2 regions of the Terrabacter sp. 2RAF25 genome follow, and region 2 is predicted to be linked to the other one. Evidence: predicted binding sites of a transcription regulator. Region 2 holds the regulator's gene; the other holds the start of a gene.
What was found. Region 2 encodes Rex, which represses fermentation and respiration genes when NADH is low (regulators of the CRP and FNR family bind a similar motif). Its sites were predicted from a motif close to CTTGTGAANNNNTTCACAAG; they were not measured.
Positions count from the first base shown of each region.

Region 1: the regulator Rex is predicted to act here: its motif matches at 2,382-2,401, upstream of rhaI (L-rhamnose isomerase).

Region 1 covers NZ_JBFRGJ010000008.1:84,498-94,792, reverse strand. Annotated here, with positions in the region: gene AB4091_RS18225 (hypothetical protein) at 1-373, opposite strand, end outside; gene AB4091_RS18220 (right-handed parallel beta-helix repeat-containing protein) at 370-2,229, opposite strand; gene rhaI (L-rhamnose isomerase) at 2,435-3,601, shown strand; gene AB4091_RS18210 (bifunctional aldolase/short-chain dehydrogenase) at 3,668-5,713, shown strand; gene AB4091_RS18205 (rhamnulokinase) at 5,718-7,160, shown strand; gene AB4091_RS18200 (LacI family DNA-binding transcriptional regulator) at 7,220-8,260, shown strand; gene AB4091_RS18195 ((Fe-S)-binding protein) at 8,257-9,000, shown strand; gene AB4091_RS18190 (lactate utilization protein B) at 9,015-10,295, shown strand, end outside.
Region 2 covers NZ_JBFRGJ010000006.1:61,617-71,911, forward strand. Annotated here, with positions in the region: gene aspS (aspartate--tRNA(Asn) ligase) at 1-418, shown strand, start outside; gene AB4091_RS15390 (helix-turn-helix domain-containing protein) at 658-858, shown strand; gene AB4091_RS15395 (30S ribosomal protein bS22) at 1,104-1,202, shown strand; gene AB4091_RS15400 (NAD-dependent epimerase/dehydratase family protein) at 1,458-2,504, shown strand; gene AB4091_RS15405 (1-acyl-sn-glycerol-3-phosphate acyltransferase) at 2,501-4,405, shown strand; gene AB4091_RS15410 (hypothetical protein) at 4,556-5,860, opposite strand; gene AB4091_RS15415 (hypothetical protein) at 5,947-6,084, opposite strand; gene AB4091_RS15420 (RNA polymerase sigma factor) at 6,207-6,986, opposite strand; gene AB4091_RS15425 (glutaredoxin family protein) at 7,130-7,393, shown strand; gene AB4091_RS15430 (redox-sensing transcriptional repressor Rex) at 7,603-8,286, shown strand; gene hemA (glutamyl-tRNA reductase) at 8,283-9,665, shown strand; gene hemC (hydroxymethylbilane synthase) at 9,662-10,295, shown strand, end outside.

The DNA of each region.
Region 1 (10,295 bases), on a different contig from region 2:
GGTCGCCCGACATCGTCGTCAGGGCGACCCGGTAGGCGGCGAGGTCGTCGGCCAGGTTCTGGGCCGCCTCCCGCACGTCGTCCGACCTCGTCGCACGTGCCACGGCCGCGGCCCTGCCCCGGGCGGCGTGCACCGAGGCTGCCGTGCCGGAGGCCGACGTCGCGCCGGCCGCGTCCGCCGCGAGGCCGGTCATGGAGGTGCACTCCGCGGGTGACGGGCCGGACGAGCTGACCCGGGACGCGACGGCGGCGGGTTCGGGTGCCGTGCCGCCGGTGGCCCCGCCGGCGACGACCGCGGAACCCCCCGCGACACCCAGGGCGATGACGGCCGCGACGACTGGCCCGAGACGGCCGATGGTGGATGACCGGTTCATGGTGTGACCTGGCTCGGTGTTGGGGGCTGGTACTCGAAGGCGCCGCGGTCGTCGAAGGCGCGCGGTCCGATGCCGGTGTTCACGGTGGCCGGGTCGTCGACGCGCGGCCGACCGCCCGCGTCGGTGGTGAGCTCGCCCGGGGCGCCGGAGTCTGCGGAGTCGACGGCGGGCGAGCCGGCCCGGAGCGTGAAGTCGCCTCCGGCCGGGTTGGCCAGCCGCGGGTCGGCCTGGAGGCCGCGCAGCTCCTCGCCGCTCGCGGTCCGGAAGGCAGCCATCGACGTGTAGGACGTCGAGCCCCACACCATCATGGTGCCGGCGGTGCTGAGGCTGACGAGGTCGGAGTCGACGTTCGTGCCGAGCTGTGAGGTCGAGTCGACCCGGATGTTGCCCCTCGTCCGCGGGCACTTGACGGTGCCGCCGACGCCGTCGGGGCACCCGATGGCGTTGTCGACGGCGACGTTGTTCGCGATGGTGAACCCGGTCGACGTCCCCGAGGCGACGCCCTCGAGGTTGATGCCGGAGCTGACGTTGTCGTAGACGGTGTTTCCCACGACCGAGCTTCCTGTCACGCCGAAGTCGTCGATGCCGTGGTCGCCCGTGATGCAGCCGCCCGTGTTGCCGGTCGGCGGTGGGCTGCAGTTGGACAGGGCCGCGGTGGTGAAACCCATGTTGTGGTAGCTGACGTTGCCGACGATGGTGTTGCTGTCACCACCCGGGTAGGACTGGATGCCGGAGTCCTCGTTGTCGTGGACCCGGTTGCCACTGATGACGTTCCCCGGTGCGCGCAGGTCGATCCCCACGGCGTTGCGCACGTACCCGTAGGCGTTCCACGAGCTCTCGTTGCCGGTGACCTGGTTGCCGGTGGACCCGTTGGTGAGGAAGATCCCGGACGCCGAGTTGTCCGTGACGAGGTTGCCGCTCACGACCGAGCCGGTCATCGAGTTGAGGTACATCCCGTATGCCGTCGCGCCCGACACACGCTGACCCGAGGTGCGCACCGTGTTGCCCGACAACGTCACGCCGGTGGCGTTGAAGACGTAGATGCCGTTGCTCGTCGAGGCCTGGATCGTGAAGCCGGACACCGTGATCCAGCTCTGGTTGGAGATCGTGAATCCGTGCTTGGCCCCGGAGATCGTCACCGATGCACCGGTCGCGGGACGGAACACGATGGGCGACCCCGAGATGCCCGAGTGCCAGGGGAACACCTCGTCGGTGTAGGTGCCCGAGGCCACGAGCACCGTCTGGCCTGCGACGGCCACCTTGGCGGCCTTCGCGATGGTGCAGAACGGCACCGTCGCGGTGCCCGACCCCGTGTCCGAGCACCCGGACCCACCGACGTAGAGCGTGGTCACTGCTCCGCCCGCGGCCCCCAGCGGCACCGACGCCAGCCCCAGCGCGGCGACGGCGACGCACGCAGCAAGTCCCGCGCTGCGTCTGGGTGATGGTCCCTGTCCGAACGCCCCTGACCGTGTCATCGGCGGATCCTCGTGTCTCTCGCGTCCTGCTCCCTGACCTTCCAGTGTGCGGAGGAGAGACCACCCCGTCCTCGCGCGGGCGCCTGAGAGCGGCCTACGTCGAATGGTGTAACCCCCCGACGACATCGGACAGCGAGCGATCCCCCGGCCCAGCGGCACGGTGTCACCGTTGCGCAGGACCGTCATGCCGCTCGCGGCGATGCGCAGCAACTGCTCGCGCCGTGCCTCGTCGGTCGGGGTCGGGACGTCGTGGCTCCAGGCCCTGGGCGCGTCGAGCGCTCCCACCCGGTCGGCGAGCCGGAGCAGCCGCCGCACGTGCTCGTCGACGGCCCGCTCCCCCTTGACGATGCCGGCGTTGATCAGCACTTTGAATCGCTTCATTCGGTTGCCTCCAACGGCAGGTCCTCACCACCCCCTGTCAACAAGTTCCCGCGCCTTCTCCGAAATCATGCTCAGCCGGGTCCCGTTCGAGCCAAGCAGGCGGAGCTGAAGGCTTGACCACCCCACCGCCCTGCGCTTTACTCATCACCAGACTTCTGAAACGCTTCATTTAATCGGATGACGGCTCACACGGATCGGGACCACCATGACGAACTTCAGCGACATCTCGAGCGAGCTCGAACGGCAGGCGATCGAGCTGCCCTCCTGGGCCTTCGGCAACTCCGGCACGCGGTTCAAGGTGTTCAGCAGCGAGGGGACGCCGCGCTCGGTCGAGGAGAAGTTCGCGGATGCCGCGCAGGTGCACGCCCTCACCGGGCTGGCCCCCTCCGTCGCCCTGCACATCCCGTGGGACCGGGTCGACGACTACGACAAGCTCTCTCGCGTCGCGGAGGACCTCGGCGTCCGCCTGGGCACCATCAACTCCAACACGTTCCAGGACGACGACTACAAGCTCGGCAGCCTGACCCACGTCGACGACCGCATCCGCGCCAAGGCCGTCGCCCACCACCTCGAGTGCATCGACATCATGGACGTCACGGGCAGCCGAGACCTCAAGATCTGGTTGGCCGACGGCACGAACTACCCCGGCCAGGGCGACCTGCGAGCCCGGCAGGACCGGCTCGGCGACAGCCTCCGGCAGATCTACGAGCGCCTCGGCGACCACCAGCGACTCGTCCTCGAGTACAAGTTCTTCGAGCCGGCCTTCTACGCCACCGACGTGCCCGACTGGGGCACGTCGCTGCTGCACTGCCTCGCCCTCGGCGACCGGGCCAAGGTCTGCCTCGACACCGGGCACCACGCCCCCGGGACGAACATCGAGTTCATCGTCATGCAGCTGCTGCGCGCCGGCCGCCTCGGGTCGTTCGACTTCAACTCCCGGTTCTACGCCGACGACGACCTCATCGTCGGGGCGGCCGACCCGTTCCAGCTCTTCCGCATCCTCTTCGAGGTGATCAGGGGCGGCGGCTACGACGAGGACAGCGGCGTCGCCTTCATGCTCGACCAGTGCCACAACGTCGAGGACAAGATCCCCGGCCAGATCCGCTCGGTGCTCAACGTCCAGGAGATGACGGCCCGCGCCCTGCTCGTCGACCGTGCCGCCCTGGCCGACGCCGAGCGTGACGGTGACGTGCTCGGCGGCAACGGCGTCCTCATGGACGCCTTCTACACCGACGTGCGCGCCGACCTCGCGCAGTGGCGCGGCGACCGCGGGCTCCCCGCCGACCCCATGGCCGCGTACGCCGCCAGCGGCTACCACGACCAGATCGCCGCCGACCGTGTCGGCGGCACGCAGGCCGGCTGGGGTGCCTGAGCCGAGCACCTCTCGCCGAAAACCCAGAGACACCAGACCAACCGAGCCACTGAGGAAGACATCGAGATGACCAACACCGCCGTTGCCGAGCTGCTCGCCCGATCGAACCGGCTGGGGGCCGACCCCCGGAACACCAACTACGCCGGGGGCAACACCTCCGCCAAGGGCGCCGAGACCGACCCCGTCACCGGCGAGCCGGTCGAGCTGCTCTGGGTCAAGGGCTCGGGCGGCGACCTCGGCACGCTCACCGAGCCTGGCCTCGCCGTGCTCCGGCTCGACCGCCTGCGCAGCCTCGTCGACGTGTTCCCCGGTGTGGACCGCGAGGACGAGATGGTGGCCGCCTTCGACTACTGCCTCCATGGCAAGGGCGGCGCCGCCCCCTCGATCGACACCGCGATGCACGGTCTCGTCGACGCGGTCCACGTCGACCACCTCCACCCCGACAGCGGCATCGCCATCGCGACCGCGAAGGACGGCGAGCAGCTGACCAAGGAGATCTTTGGCGAGAAGGTCGTCTGGGTGCCGTGGCGCCGCCCCGGCTTCCAGCTGGGCCTCGACATCGCTGCCATCAAGGCGGCCAACCCCCAGGCCGTCGGCACCATCCTCGGCGGTCACGGCATCACCGCGTGGGGCGAGACGAGCGAGGAGGCGGAGGCCAGCTCGAGGTGGATCATCGAGACCGCGCAGGCCTACCTCGACGAGCACGGCAGCGCAGAGCCCTTCGGCGCCGAGGTGCCCGCGTATGCCGCCCTCCCGCCCGCCGAGCGCCGTGCCAAGGCGGCCGCCCTGGCCCCCCACATCCGGGCCGTCGCCTCGCAGGACCGGACCATGGTCGGCCACTTCACCGACGCCGACGTCGTGCTCGAGTTCCTCGCGAGCGAGAAGCTGTCGGCCCTCGCGGAGCTCGGCACGTCGTGCCCCGACCACTTCCTGCGCACCAAGGTCAAGCCACTCGTCGTCGACCTGCCGAGCGGCGCCACGGTGGACGAGGTCATCGCCCGCCTGCCCGAGCTGCACGCGGCCTACCGCGACGACTACCAGGGCTACTACGACCGCAACGCCACCCCCGACTCCCCCGCCATCCGCGGCGCCGACCCGGCCATCGTGCTCGTGCCGGGCGTCGGGATGTTCTCCTACGGCAAGGACAAGCAGACCGCGCGGGTCGCCGGCGAGTTCTACGTCAACGCCATCAACGTCATGCGCGGCGCAGAGTCCGTCTCGACCTACGCGCCGATCGACGAGAGCGAGAAGTTCCGCATCGAGTACTGGGCCCTCGAGGAGGCCAAGCTCCAGCGGATGCCCAAGCCGCGCAGCCACGCCGGTCGGATCGCCCTCGTCACCGGTGCCGCCGGCGGCATCGGCAAGGCGATCGCGACCCGCCTCGCCGCCGAAGGGGCCTGCGTGGTGATCGCCGACCTCGACCTGTCCAAGGCGCAGGACGCCGCGGCCGAGATCAGCGGGGCCAAGGGCGCCGACGTCGCCGTGGGCGTGCAGGCGGACGTCACCGACGCGGCCCAGGTGCAGGCTGCGGTCGACGCGGCCGTGCTCGCCTTCGGCGGCCTCGACCTGCTCGTCAACAACGCCGGGCTGTCCATCAGCAAGCCGCTGCTCGACACGACCGAGGCCGACTGGGACCTGCAGCACGACGTCATGGCCAAGGGCAGCTTCCTCATGGCGCAGGCTGCGGCGCGGGCGATGATCGCCCAGAGGCTGGGCGGCGACATCCTCTACATCTCGAGCAAGAACTCCGTGTTCGCCGGCCCCAACAACATCGCCTACAGCGCGGTCAAGGCCGACCAGGCCCACCAGGTCAGGCTGCTCGCGGCCGAGCTGGGCGAGCACGGCGTTCGCGTCAACGGCATCAACCCCGATGGCGTGGTGCGTGGCAGCGGCATCTTCGCCGGCGGCTGGGGCGCCAAGCGCGCCGCCGTCTACGGGGTGCCCGAGGAGGAGCTCGGTGCCTACTACGCCAAGCGCACCCTGCTCGGCCGCGAGGTGCTGCCCGAGCACGTCGCGAACGCCGCCGCGGTGCTGACGTCCGACGAGCTGAGCCACACGACCGGCCTGCACGTCCCCGTCGACGCCGGCGTCGCCGCCGCGTTCCTGCGCTGACGTCATGGCTCCGCGCGTCTTCGGCGCCGTCGACATCGGCGCCTCCGGCGGTCGGGTGATGGCCGGCGTCGTCGACGGCGCGCGGACCACCCTGCACACGCTGCACCGCTTCCCCAACGGACCGGTACAGCGTGACGGCCACCTCCGCTGGGACCTGACCCGCCTGTGGTCCGAGGTGCTCACGGGACTGCGCCTCCTCGCCCGCGACTTCCCCGAGACCGAGTCCGTCGGCGTCGACACGTGGGCTGTCGACTACGCCCTGCTCGACGTCGACGGCGCCCTGCTCGGTGAGCCGGTCTCCTACCGTGACGGACGCTCGGGGCCAGCCGTCGAACGCGTGCACCGACGCGTCCCACGCCAGGAGCTGTATGCCGTCAACGGCCTGCAGTTCCTGCCGTTCACCACCGTCTACCAGCTGGAGGCTGAGAAGTCGGCGGGCCTGTGGGACAAGGCCGCCCACATCGCACTCTTGCCCGACTGGCTCACCTTCCAGCTCACGGGAGAGCTGCGCACCGAGGCCACCAACGCCTCGACCACCGGGCTGCTCGACGCGCGCACCGGGGACTGGGCCAAGGACCTGCTCGACCGGCTCGAGATCCCGGCCGACCGCCTGCCCCCGCTCGTCACCCCCGGTGAGGTCGTCGGCCCGCTGACGAGCACCGCCCTCGAGCAGACCGGGCTGCGACCCGGGACCCTCGTCACGGCAGTCGGCTCGCACGACACCGCCTCCGCTGTCGTGGCTGTGCCGGCCACGACGACCCGGCTCGCGTACGTCTCCAGCGGCACGTGGTCGCTCGCGGGGCTCGAGCTCGACGCTCCGGTCATCACGCAGGACAGCCGCGCGGCCAACTTCACCAACGAGGGCGGGGTCGACGGGCGCACCAGGTTCCTGCGCAACGTGGGCGGGCTCTGGTTGCTCCAGGAGTCGATGCGAGCCTGGACCGAGCGGGGGCTCGGCCACGACCTGGAGACGCTGCTCGACAGGGCCGAGCGCCTACCTGCCGGCGGACCCGTCATCGACGTCGACGACGACGCGTTCATCCCGCCGGGTCAGATGCCCGAACGCATCGCGGCCGCCGCCGACGCACTCGGTGGACCCGGGGCACACGGAGCTCCCGGAGCGCTGCCCGACCCTGCTCACACGGTGCGGTGCATCCTCGACTCGCTCGCGACGGCATACGCGAGGACGACCCAGCGCGCGACGGAGCTCTCGGGAGCTGCCGTGGACGTCATCCACGTCGTGGGCGGGGGCTCGCGCAACCGGCTGCTCTGCCAGGTGACGGCCGACCTGACCGGCGTGCCGGTCGTGGCCGGCCCTGTCGAGGCGACCGCCCTCGGCAACGTCCTCGTGCAGGCGCGGGCCCTCGGCGCGGCTCCCTCCACCCTCGAGGAGATCCGGGCCGACCTCGCGGCCACGCAGCCACTGCGTCTGCACCGTCCCTCGTGAACCGGGTGCGGCGCGGAACCGTCCCGGCGCGATACGTTTCAGCGACGAGAGGAGGCCCCATGGCAAGGGTGAGCATCAAGGACGTCGCGGCACGGGCGGGAGTCTCCCTCGGCACCGTCTCCAACGTGCTCAACCGGCCGTCCGCGGTGCGCGCCGCCACCCGCGCCAAGGTCGAGTCGGCCATCGCCGAGCTGGGCTTCGTGCCCAACGCCTCGGCAAGGCAGCTGGCGGCCGGGCGTTCACGCACCATCGCCTACGTCGTGCTAGACGCCACCAACCCCTTCTTCACCGACGTCGCGCGTGGCATCGAGGAGGTCGCCAAGGCCGAGGGGCTCGCGCTCTTCATCTGCAACAGCGACCAGGACGCCGACCGCGAGGACCAGTACCTCGCGCAGCTCACCGAGCTCCGCGCCCGAGGGGTCCTCATCACGGCGATGGACTACGCCAACCCCCGCCTCCAGCGCCTCCGCGACACCGGCGTGCCCGTGGTCCTCGTCGACCGGGCGCCCGAGCAGGGCACGACCGAGTGGTGCACGGTGGGGGTCGACGACGTCGCGGGTGGCGAGCTGGCGATCACCCACCTCGTCGAGGCGGGTCACACACGCCTCGCCTTCGTCGGCGGCCCGGCCGACATCCCGCAGGTGCGCGACCGACAGGCCGGCGCCGCGGCGGCGACGGCGGCCGCGGGCCTGCCCGAGAAGGCCCTGACCCTCATCCGCACCTCGGGCCTGACCATCGCCGAAGGACGCCGAGCGGGTGAGCGCCTCCTCGGGCTGCCGCGTCGCAGCCGCCCCACCGGTGTCTTCTGCGCCAACGACCTGCTGGCCCTGGGGCTGCTGCAGCACCTCACCCAGCACGGCATCGCGGTGCCCGACGACATCGCCATCGTCGGCTACGACGACATCGAGTTCGCTTCTGCCGCAGCGGTGCCGCTCACCTCCGTCGCCCAGCCCCGCCACCTTCTCGGCAGCACGGCTGCCCGCCTGCTCGCCGACGAGGCGGATCGCGGCAGCCAGCACGAGCACCAGCACGTCGTCTTCCCACCCGAGCTCATCGCGCGCGCGTCGACCGCCGTGCCCGCGAGCGCGAGGCGCGCATGAAGGTCGCGCTGTTCGTCACGTGCCTCGGCGACGTCCTGTTTCCCGACGTCGCCCGTGCGACCGTGACCGTCCTCGAGCGGCTCGGCCACGAGGTCGACTTCCCCGTGGCCCAGACGTGCTGCGGCCAGATGCACACCAACACCGGCTACCAGCACGACGCGGTGGATCTGGTGCGCCACCACGTCGACGTGTTCGAGCAGGCCCTCGCCCGGGGCTGCGAGGCGATCGTCGCGCCGTCGGGTTCGTGCGTGGGGTCGGTGCGCCACCAGCACGCTGCGGTCGCCCGGCGGGGCGGTGACGAGGCGCTGGCCGCCAGGGCCGAGGCGGTCGCGGCCCGCACCTTCGAGCTGTCCGAGCTGCTCGTCGACGTGCTCGGGGTCACCGACGTCGGCGCGTCCTACCCGCACCGGGTCACCTACCACCCGACGTGCCACTCGCTGCGCCTCCTCGGTGTGGGTGACCGGCCGCTCCGGCTCCTCCGAGCGGTGCGCGGCATCGACCTCGTCGAGCTCTCGGCCGCCGACGTGTGCTGCGGCTTCGGCGGCACGTTCTCGGTGAAGAACGCCGACACCTCGACCGCCATGCTCGCCGACAAGATGTCGGCGGTGCTCGCGACCGACGCCGAGGTCGTCACGGCCGGCGACGCGTCGTGCCTCATGCACATCGGGGGCGGCCTCTCGCGCCTGCGCACCGGGGTGCGTCCGGTCCACCTCGCCGAGATCCTCGCGAGCGCACCGTGAGCACCTTCCTGGGTATGCCGCAGGGCCGGGTCCCCGGGCCACCCGCCGACACGGCGGTGGGCCAGCTCACCGGCGACCGGCCGTTCCCGACTGCGGCACGCGAAGCGCTCGGCAACACGCAGCTGCGCCGCAACCTGGCGCACGCCACGTCGACGATCCGGGCGAAGCGCGCCGCCGTCGTCGGCGAGGTGCCCGACTGGGAGGCCCTGCGCGAGGCCGGCTCGGCGATCAAGGCCGACACCATGGCCCGGCTGCCCGAGCTGCTCGAAGAGCTCGAGGCGAACGTCACCGCGCGGGGCGGCACCGTGCACTGGGCCCGTGACGCGGCGGAGGCCAACCGCATCGTCGTCGCCCTCGTCAAGGCCACCGGTGAGTCCGAGGTCGTCAAGGTCAAGTCGATGGCCACGCAGGAGATCGGGCTCAACGAGGCGTTGGAGGAGGCCGGCGTCACCGCGCACGAGACCGATCTAGCCGAGCTCATCGTGCAGCTCGGCCACGACCGCCCCAGCCACATCCTCGTGCCCGCCATCCACCGCGGACGGTCCGAGATCCGCGAGATCTTCGCGCGCGAGATGCCCGACGTCGACCCCGGCCTCACCGATGAGCCGGCCGTGCTCGCCGCGGCGGCCCGCAGGCACCTGCGCGAGGTGTTCCTCCGTGCGCGCGTCGCCGTCTCCGGCGCCAACTTCGGGGTGGCCGAGACCGGCACGCTGACGGTCGTCGAGTCCGAGGGCAACGGCCGCATGTGCCTCACGCTGCCCGAGACGCTCATCACCGTGATGGGCATCGAGAAGGTCGTGCCGACCTGGCGTGACCTCGAGGTCTTCCTCCAGCTGCTCCCCCGCAGCTCGACCGGCGAGCGGATGAACCCCTACACCTCGACCTGGGCCGGCGTCACGCCCGGCGACGGGCCGCAGCAGTTCCACCTCGTCCTGCTCGACAACGGTCGCACCCGGGCACTGGCCGACGACCTCGGACGCACGGCCCTGCACTGCATCAGGTGCTCGGCCTGCCTCAACGTGTGTCCCGTCTACGAGCGCACCGGCGGGCACGCGTACGGCTCGGTCTACCCCGGCCCCATCGGTGCGGTGCTCACCCCCTTCCTCACGGGCGTGACCGGGGGGACCGACCCCAACGACTCGCTCCCGTACGCCTCCAGCCTGTGCGGCGCCTGCTACGACGTCTGCCCGGTCAAGATCAACATCCCCGACCTGCTCGTCCAGCTGCGCGCCGAGCACACCGAGGCCCACGCTGCGAAGCACCGCCTCCCGACGGCTGAGGCCGCGGCGATGAAG
Region 2 (10,295 bases):
CGACGAGCCGGACCTCAGCCCTGCGCACGAACGCGCGCTGGGGGAGTGGGCGCGGACGGCATACGGCTCGGACTTCCTTGCGGTCGAGGGCTACCCGATGGCCAAGCGGCCGTTCTACACGCACCCGCAGCCGGGCGACGAGCGGTGGAGCAACAGCTTCGACCTGCTCTTCCGAGGTCTCGAGCTGACCACCGGCGGGCAGCGCCTGCACCGTCCGTCCGACTATGCCGCGGCGATGGCGCGCACCGGCACCGACCCGTCGGTCCTGTCCGGCTACCTCGACGCCTTCGCGCACGGCATGCCTCCACATGGCGGCTTCGCGATCGGTCTGGAAAGGTGGGTGGCGCGCCTGACAGGCGCCGAGAACGTGCGCGAGGTGACGCTCTTCCCGCGGGACCTGCATCGGCTGGAGCCGTGACGAAGCGGGTGCACGGTCGGTGGCTTGCGCCCGACAGGGCGGACGCGGAGATCGATGAGCCGGGAGATCCACAGGGATCCCACCGGCGTGTCGAGTTGCGTCGGGCCGATTCGTTACACCGTTCGCTTCCCCTCCAGTCACATCTGCCCCTAGTGTTGCTTCTTGCACCTGCGTGAAGTTTCGTCGGAGGGGAAGCCGTCGACGCGTGGGTGCGACCCACCTGAAGATCGGGGTAACACATGTCGAATGAGCGTCAGCTCGCCGAGGTGCGGTTTCTGACCGTCGCCGAGGTCGCCTCGATCATGCGCGTGTCGAAGATGACGGTCTACCGACTCGTCCACGGCGGAGACCTTCCGGCCGTACGCGTCGGCCGCTCCTTCCGGGTTCCGGAGGACGCGGTTCACAAGTACCTCCAGACCTCCTACATCGACACCGCGTGAGCACGGCGTGACACCCGCGTCACCACGCACCCGAAGGGGCGGCCCCGACCACCAGGTCAAGCCGCCCCTTCGGCGTTCCCGCAGGTGGGCAGGCGGGGAACGGGCACTCCTTTTGGGCCAGAGGCCCGCACACGCTAGGCTGTGGAGCCTGTTCGGCTCGTGAAGTTCGACCTCGCCTCTTCGAGGTGTGTCGACGCAGGTCGGCATCAGCTCATTCGGAGACAAGTCGCACGACAAGGACAAACATGGGTTCTGTCATCAAGAAGCGCCGCAAGCGGATGGCGAAGAAGAAGCACCGCAAGCTGCTGCGCAAGACGCGTCACCAGCGTCGCAACAAGAAGTGACCTGAGCTTCTCAGGTTTTCGGCGGATCGCCCCGCACGCTCTCGACCCTCACCGACGGTGGGGGTCGTTCGCGTCTCCCGCGACGGTGTCCGGCGCGTCCTGCTCAGGACACGTGGGCCTCGCCACATCAGCGCTCCCAGCGGCCACGCCGACCACGTATGCCGTAGCGCCTCGATAGGCTGCACGTGCGGGGGGAGCGAGCCCCCTCCGCCGGGTTCAGCACACGTCCGCCGCGACCGACGACAGGAGGAGCCGATGGCCAAGGTCGTCCTCGTGACGGGGGTGTCCCGCTACCTCGGCGGCCTCTACGCGCGCCGCCTCTCCGCCGACCCGTCGATCGAGCGGATCCTCGGGGTCGACGTCGTGCCCCCGAAGCACTCGATCGGGCGGGCCGAGTTCGTGCGTGCCGACATCCGCAACCCGATGATCGGGCGCATCATGGCGCAGGCCTCCGTCGACACGGTCGTGCACATGAACGTCATCGCGACCCCCAAGGACACCGGCGGGCGGGTGACGCAGAAGGAGATCAACGTCATCGGCACGATGCAGCTGCTCGCTGCCTGCCAGAAGTCGGAGTCCGTGCAGCGCCTCGTCGTGAAGTCGTCGGCGGCCGTCTACGGCTCCTCGCCGCGCGACCCCGCGATGTTCAGCGAGGACATGAACCCCAAGACCCTGCCGCGCACCGGGTTCGGCAAGGACTCCGTCGAGGTCGAGGGCTACGTGCGGGGCTTCTCGCGCCGCCGGCCCGACGTCGAGATCACGATGCTGCGATTCGCCAACGTCGTGGGTCCCAGCATCCACACCGCGATCACCGACTACTTCTCGCTGCCCGTCGTGCCCGTGCCGCTCGGGTTCGATGCCCGGTTCCAGTTCATCCACGAGGACGACGCCACCGCGGCGATGATCCTGGCCACCACCGGACCCGCCGTGGGGATCGTCAACGTGGCCGGCGACGGCTTCCTCACCGTCACGCAGTGCACGGCCATCGCCCGCCGCCCGATCCTGCCCCTCCCGCTCGCTGCCGCGGGCCTCATCGGCAACATGGTCAAGCGAAGCGGTCTCGCCGACTTCTCCTCCGACCAGCTGACCTTCCTCGCGTTCGGGCGTGGCCTCGACACCCATCGGATGCGCTCGGTGTTCGGCTTCGAACCGCACTACTCCACCCGTTCGGCCTTCGAGGACTATGCGAGCCATCTGCGTCCGGCCGTGCCCGGTGTCGAAGGTGTCGGTGACGTCGTCAGCGATGCCGCCGGTGGCACGGCGGCAGCCATCTCCCGAGTCTTCGACAGGATCCAGCCGTGACGACAGAGCCGACCGACCCGACTGCGCCGAGCGGGCAGAGCGCGCCGACCGTGCGCAGCCGGAAGGCTGCCGCGAAGGCCACGCCGGCCGAGATCGCCACGAAGCCCACCGCGGCGAAGAAGGCCGCTGCGAAGAGGGCGTCGGCCACGAAGGCGACGGCCACAAAGGCGACGGCCACAAAGGCGACGGGCACGAAGGCCACCGGCAAGACGGCCGCCGGAGCGAAGGGCGCAGCCAAGAAGGCGGCTCCGCCATCGCGCGCGACGTCCACGCCGGCGCGCGCGGGCGGGGCGTTCGCGGCAGGCGCCGCACGGGCCTCGGGCGAACGGCGACGTCGCACCGGCACACCGCTGCTGCCGGCCCAGCCGGTCGAGGTGAGCGACGCGAGGCGACGCTCGGTCGGCGCGGCCGGCCCCACACCCCCAGACGGGGTGGTGGAGGTGACCGACACGCCGGTGACGGTCGACGTGCCGACCGGACAGGCCGATGACGTCGAGCTGGCCACCATGGAGCCGAGCGCCACGCCAGCAGGTGATGACTCCACCACCCGGGACGCGGCCGCTCAAGCCACCGCCACCGACGCCACCGCCACAGACGCCCCCGCCGCCGACGCCACCGACGCCAGCGCCACCGCCACAGACCAGACGGCGGCCTCTACCGATGACACCGCGAGGCCCGCTGAGCCGACCGCCCCAGCCGGGTCGACCGAACCGACCGAGCCGACCACTCCGCGCTCGCGGCCGAGCCGGGCCTCGATGCGTTCGACCCGTCCATCCGCGAACGGTGAGCCGAAGCGCCTGCGCGCCGTGCCACCCGTACACGAGCCCGCCCCCAGCCACCCCCAGCCGGACGCCCAGGGCACCCGACGGCATACGCGTTCGGGCGACGAGGGCTGGGACCACGCGCTGACCTCCGGCCTGCAGTCGCGCGCCGAGAAGCTCGTCGGCGCCGTGCTCGAGGGGGCCGAGTTCACCTCCGAGTCCCGGCCGGGGCCTGCCGAGCTGGTGGAGCTCGCGGTGAACGTCCTGCGTGCCGCGGCGACGTCGGCCGGGGTCCCGGCAGAGGATGTCGAGCGCCAGGTGGCCGAGACCCTCTCCTACGTTCGGCGCCGCTTGTCGGGCGACTACGTCGTCGACGAGTTCGGCTTCGACGAGGACTACACGATCAACGTCCACCTGCCCCTGCTGCGCCCGCTGTACAAGAAGTGGTTCAGGGTCGAGGTGCGCGGCATCGAGAACATCCCCGACGAGGGCGGTGCGCTCGTGGTCGGCAACCACTCCGGCACCGTCGCCATGGACTCGCTCATGACGCAGGTCGCCGTCTACGACGAGCACCCGAAGAAGCGTCACCTGCGCATGCTCGGGGCCGACCTCGTCTTCCAGATGCCCTTCATCGGCACCATGGCGCGCCGCTCCGGCACGACCCTCGCGGCCAACACCGACGCCGAGCGCCTGCTCGCGGGCGGCTCGCTCGTCGGCGTCTGGCCGGAGGGTTTCAAGGGCGTCGGCAAACCGTTCAGCGAGCGCTACAAGCTGCAGCGCTTCGGCCGCGGTGGTTTCGTCTCGGCGGCCCTGCGTGCGGGCGTGCCGATCGTCCCGGTCTCGATCGTCGGCGCCGAGGAGATCTACCCCATCCTCGGCAACATGCCGGCGGTGGCCAGGCTGCTCGGCCTGCCGTACGCCCCGATCACCCCGACGTTCCCGCTGCTCGGCCCGCTCGGCATGGTGCCGCTGCCGAGCAAGTGGCTCATCGAGTTCGGCCCGCCGATCCAGACCACCACGTTCGGGCCCGAGGCCGCCGACGACCCGATGCTCGTCTTCGACCTCACCGACCAGGTGCGCGAGACGATCCAGCAGACGCTCTACAGCCTGCTCATGCAGCGCAAGTCCGTCTTCCTCTGACGGCGCCGACATCGCGGCAGGCCGGCTCGCGTATGCCGCCGCGCCCGGTCCGTTTGGGCGGCCATCGGTCGCGCGCGGGCTCCGGGCAGCAGGGTCAGGGCAGCAGGGTCAGGGCAGCAGGGTCAGGGCAGCAGGGTCAGGGCAGCAGCGTCAGGGCAGCAGCCGAGTCGGGAGCGTCGTCGCGGGAAGCCGCGGCAGGGCAGGCGGCGTGACGACGAGCGTCGGCACCGGGATCGTCGCGCCGGGCAGCGTGACGCCGCCGCCGCCGACCCGCACCGTGGTGCTCGAGACACCCACGTGAGGCAGGCTCACCGTCGCGCCGGGAAGGGTCACGCCGCCCCCGCCGACGCCCACCGTCGTGCTGTTGAGGCCGGCGCCGGGAAGGTTGATCGTGCCGCCCGGCAGCGTGACGCGGCCGGTGACGCTCACGCCGCCGCGCGGAAGAGGCACCGTGGGCAGCGTCGCCGACGGCAGGCCGCCGCCCGGGAGCGTGGCGGACGGCAGCTGAGGCCGGGGCAGGGAGGCCGAAGGCCGCGGTGCGGTGGCCGGCGGGCGGGAGTTCGCACCCGCCGTCGGCCGGATCGAGGTGATCCCGCTGAGCAGCTGCTTGGCCTGGTCGGCGCGCTCGCCGCAGGCGGTGCACGACGCGAGGTCGCGCAGTGTGGCCACCTGACCTGCACCGAGCAGGTCGCGCAGACGCTGCCAGGCCGGCAGCGAGTCCGTCGGCACGCGCGGCCGCATCGCGTCGACCTGGGGGATCGCCCGCGTGTAGAAGTCGGACAGCTCGGTCAACGCGTCGGTGCGACCCTCGGTCCGGTAGGCCTCGACGAGGATCGTCTGGGCGCGGCGGGTGGCATCGGACGCCGCGTCGTAGGCGGTGTCGAGGTCGTGCGTAGAGGGCCCGCCGCGGTCGATCAGGTTGCGTGCGTCGCCGATGTGCTCCTGCGCCTGGGCCAGGTAGGTCAGCCCTTGGTCGTAGCGCGAGCCGGCCAGCTGGACGGCCGCGCGGTCGAGGAGCTGCTTGACGCCGTAGAGGGCGTCGCCGGGCACCGCGGACCTCGAGGCGAACCCGAGGGCCCCGCCGAGAACCAGGATGGCCGCGGCCGCAGCAGCGAGCAACTTCAGCGGGCGTGCGGCGACTCGCAGCACCGAGACGGTGCCGCCGACGCCGACACCGACACCGGCATCGGTGTCGGGGGCGCCGGTCGCAGCGTCGGTGGGGGCGTCGACGTCGGCAGGGACCGGCACGAGCGGGACCACCGTCGTGGCGTCGTCGGCGAGGAGCCTGGCCCGCAGGTCGGAGACGAACTCGGCCCGAGGGGCGAGCCCCGCCTGGTCGACCGACTGGACGGCGTGGAGCACGGCGACGAGCTCGAGGATGCCGGGGTCGGTGACCCGCTCGCCGTCGAGAGCGCGCTGCAGCAGCTCGCCGTCGGCGTTGGCGCCGAGGTCCATGGTCCCCTCCTTCGGTCTCGGGTGCTGGTCAGCTGGTTCTGTGGTGCTGGTGCTGGTGCTGGTGCTGGTGTACGGGGTCGCGCCCGTCAGGGCGTGCGGTGCCTGGACGCCGGTCCCCGGGGTCCGAGCAGGCCTGCCGCGACACGGCATACCTCGGGTTCGACGGCGAGGGGTGGGTCGTGCAGGTTGCTCGTCAGGGGCTCCAGCACGTTCGTCGCTGCCATCGAGCCGCCTGCGTTCACGCGATCCGCGGTCGCGCCGGTCGGCGCGCCGAGCGTCGGTCCGGGCCCACACGCACCGTCCCTACGCCGTGAGAACGACGCTGGTGTCGGTGGGGTTACGCCTTTCACAGCTCGACTCCTTCGAGCGACTTGCGCAGGGCGCGGGTGGCTCGCAGCTGGAGCTGCTTGACGGCCCCTTCCGACTTGCCGATCACCTTGGCGGTGTCGGCGAGGCTGAGGCCCTGGAGGAAGCGCAGCGTGATGCACTCGGCCTGGTCGGGGCCGAGGCCCTTGATCGCCTCGACCAGACGCTCGTCGCGCAGCCGTGTGAGCACCTCGGTGTCGGGGGCGTCGACTCGTTCGTCGGCGTCGCGCATGTCGGCTGTCGCGACCTCGAAGCGGAACTTCGCCGACTTCACGTGGTCGGCGATGAGGTTCCGCGCGATGGTGACGAACCACGCCGCGATGTCCTTGCCCTGCCAGGTGAAGGAGTCGATGCGACGCATGGCCCGCAGGAAGGTCTCGGAGGTGAGGTCCTCGGCGAGGGACCGGTTGGCCACCCGCACGAGCACGTAGCGGAAGACCGTGTCGACGTAGCTGTCGTAGAGCTGCGCGAAGGCCTCCTTGTCGCCACCCTGGGCCAGCTCGACGAGAGCGGCGATGCGGGCCTGGTCAGCGGCGTCACGCTCCGGGTGCACGCGCCGCGGGCCGAGCGGACCCGTCGGCGGTCCCACCTGGGACGGTGCTGCGCTGTCGTTGGCGAGGGACGCCCAGATCGCGTCGAGCGCGGCCCGCCAGGTGGGCAGCGAAGGCGCGAGGGCAGGCGGGACCGACACCATCGCCGGGATCGTCCGCGGCGCGGAGACAGGGGCGGGTCGGCGGGCCGACGTCCTGTTCGAGCGCATTGGAGACAGTCTGTCGGACCGGGGCCGAAACCGGGAGTTCGATCGCCTTTTGTGGCGCAAAACCTACTCACGGGTACGTTCGCGCCCCACGCGTCCCGGACGGAGACGGCCCCGCGGCAGCCGGACCGGCCTAGAGTTGGGCCATGACGAGCGATCAGCCTGCGGTCGAGGGCGAGCCGCGAGTCGTCCTGCTGGGCCGACCCGGTTGCCACCTGTGCGACGCGGCACGCGAGGTCGTGGTCCGGGTCACCGGCGAGCTGGGGGTGTCGTGGGCGGAGCGGTCGGTCGACGACGACCCCGAGCTGCTGCGCCGCTACGCCGAGCAGATCCCGGTGACCTTCGTCGACGGGCGGCGCCACGACTTCTGGCGGGTCGACGAGGCCCGGCTGCGCGCGGCCCTGCGCTGACGGTCACGGAGCGTGCAGCCCCGGCAGGCTCGTTGGCGAGCGGTTCGGCACGACCTGCCTCGAGGTCGCGTCCCATGCCGTGGTAAGTCCCCGAAAGTCAACTTTGTGCATGGCTTCACAAACGTCTAGCCTGAACAGGTCCCCACGTGCTCCGCGTTCGGCTCGAACCCGTGCCCGAACGCCTCGCTGAGAGGAGCCGGTGAGCAAGCGTGTCCGCCGACCCTGCACTGCGTCGAGAGATTCCCGACGCGACCGTCGCGCGGCTCCCCGAGTACCTTCGGACGCTCTCGCGCCTCGCTGAGGACGGCGTCCTGTCGGTCTCGTCCGAAGAGCTCGCCGCCGAGGTCGGAGTGCGCTCCGCCCAGCTGCGCAAGGACCTCAGCCACCTCGGCTCCTACGGCGTGCGCGGTGTCGGCTACGACGTCGAGACGCTCGCCCTCGAGATCTCCCGGGCACTCGGTCTCACCGAGGACTGGCCGGTCGCGATCGTCGGCATGGGAAACCTCGGTCACGCGCTCGCCTCCTACTCCGGCTTCGTCACCAAGGGATTTCGCATCGTCGGTCTCTACGACGACGACCCTGCCCTGACCGACGAGCGCGTCGTCGGGGTGCGCATCCGCCCGCTCCGCGAGCTCGTCGACCACCACCAGGTCGACCCCATCGCCATCGGTGTCATCGCGACGCCGGCCCCCGCGGCCCAGGCCGTCTGCGACGCCCTCGTGGGTGCGGGCATCAGCTCGATCCTCAACTTCGCGCCGGCGGTGCTCTCGGTGCCCGACGGCGTGGACGTACGCCGGGTCGACCTCTCCACGGAGCTGCAGATCCTCGCCTTCCACGCCCAGCGCAAGTCGCTCGCCACGGGCGACCTCAGGTCGGCGGTGGTGGCCCCGTGAGCCTGCTCGTCATCGGACTGTCCCACCACACCGCGCCGCTGTCGGTGCTCGAAGCGCTGTCGGAGCGCCCCGACCGGGCCGAGGCCATCGCGTCGTCGGTGCTGGGGTCGGCCACGGCCACCGAGGCCGTCGTGCTCTCCACGTGCAACCGCCTCGAGGTCTACGCGTCCGTTCCGGCCTTCCACCCGGCCGTCGCCGCCATCGGCGAGGCGCTCGCCCTCGCGGCCGGCATCGAGGAGCCCGAGGGCCTGCGCGAGCCCGCCGAGCTGCCCCCGGGCGACCCCGCCGACGCCCTGGCCGCGCGGGCCGAGGCACTGGCCGACCACCTCTACGTCCGCTATGACGACGCCGCCGTCGCCCACGCCTTCACGGTCGCCTGCGGCCTCGACTCGATGGCCGTCGGCGAGGCGCAGGTCCTGGGCCAGATGCGCGACGCCCTCGCCGGGGCCCAGCACCGCGGCCAGGTGGGCGAGATCCTCAACGCCCTCTTCCAGGGGGCACTGCGGGTCGGCAAGCGGGCCCACACCGACACCGACATCGACCAGCACAGCGTCTCGCTCGTGCAGATCGCGCTCGAGGAGGCGGCCGCCGTGCTCGGCCCGCTCGAGCACACGGCCGCCGCGGTCATCGGCGCCGGGGGCATGAGCGGCCTCGCGGCAGCGACGGCTGCGCGGGCCGGCGTCCGGTCGCTGACCATCGTCAACCGCACTCCCGAGCGCGCCGAGCGTCTCGCCGAGGACACCTCGGGCACGCCACGCCCGTGGAGCGACCTGGGCGACGTCGTGGCCGAGAGCGACCTCGTCATCACCTGCACCGGCGCGGTCGGCCACATCATCACGGCCGACCTGCTCGCTGCCGGCGCGACCCGGCGCGGCGGTCGGCGGCAGGTCGTCATCGACCTCGCCCTGCCGCGCGACGTCGAGCCGGTCGAGACGTGGCACGTTCCCGTGCCCGGCGTGACGCTCATCGACCTGCAGGCGCTCGGCCTGCTCCTCGAGGGCCGCGCCGACACCACCCAGGTCGTCCGCGTGCAAGACCTCGTCACGGGCGAGGTCGCCGACTACCTCACCCGTCGCATGGAGAAGTCCGTGGCTCCCACGGTGGCAGCGCTCCGCGCCCGCGCAGCAGACCTGGTCGCGTCCGAGATGGACCGTCTCGACCAGCGCCTGCCCGGACTCGACGAGACGACCCGAGCGGAGGTCGGCCTCGCCGTCCACCGCATCGTCGAGAAGCTGCTCCACACGCCCACCAAGCGCGTCAAGGAGTTCGCGATGGAGGGCAGCGGCGACGACTACGCTGCCGCCCTGCGCGAGCTCTTCGACCTCGAGCCCAAGGACGTCGCCAACGTGTCGACCCCACCGAAGCGGGGGCAGTCATGACCGCCCTGCGTCTCGGCACCCGTCGCTCCGCCCTCGCCACCACCCAGTCCGGCTGGGTGGCCGACCGGCTGCGCGCGGCCGGTCACGAGGTGGAGATGGTCGAGATCACGACCGAGGGTGACGTCTCGGGCGAGCTGCTCACCGCCATCGGCGGCACCGGTGTCTTCGCCGCTGCGATCCGCCACGCCTTGCTCGACGGTCGCATCGACGTCGCCGTGCACTCACTCAAGGACCTCCCCACGACGCCCGAGCCGGGGCTCGTCATCGCCGCCGTGCCGGTCCGCGAGGACAGCCGCGACGTGCTCGTCGCGCGCGAAGGTCTCACGCTCGGCGAGCTGCCGGCCGGCTCGGTCGTCGGAACCGGCTCTCCGCGGCGCACCGCGCAGCTCGCAGCCCTGGGGCTCGGACTCGACATCCGTCCGATCCGCGGAAACGTCGGCACGAGAATCGGTTTCGTCACCTCCGGCAAGCTCGACGCGGTCGTCCTCGCCCGTGCCGGCCTCTCCCGGCTCGGCCGTCTCGACGAGGCGACCGAGGTGATCGACCCGATCCAGATGCTTCCGGCGCCGGGCCAGGGGGCTCTCGCCGTCGAGTGCCGGTCCGACCGGGCCGACGTCGTCGCCGCGGTCT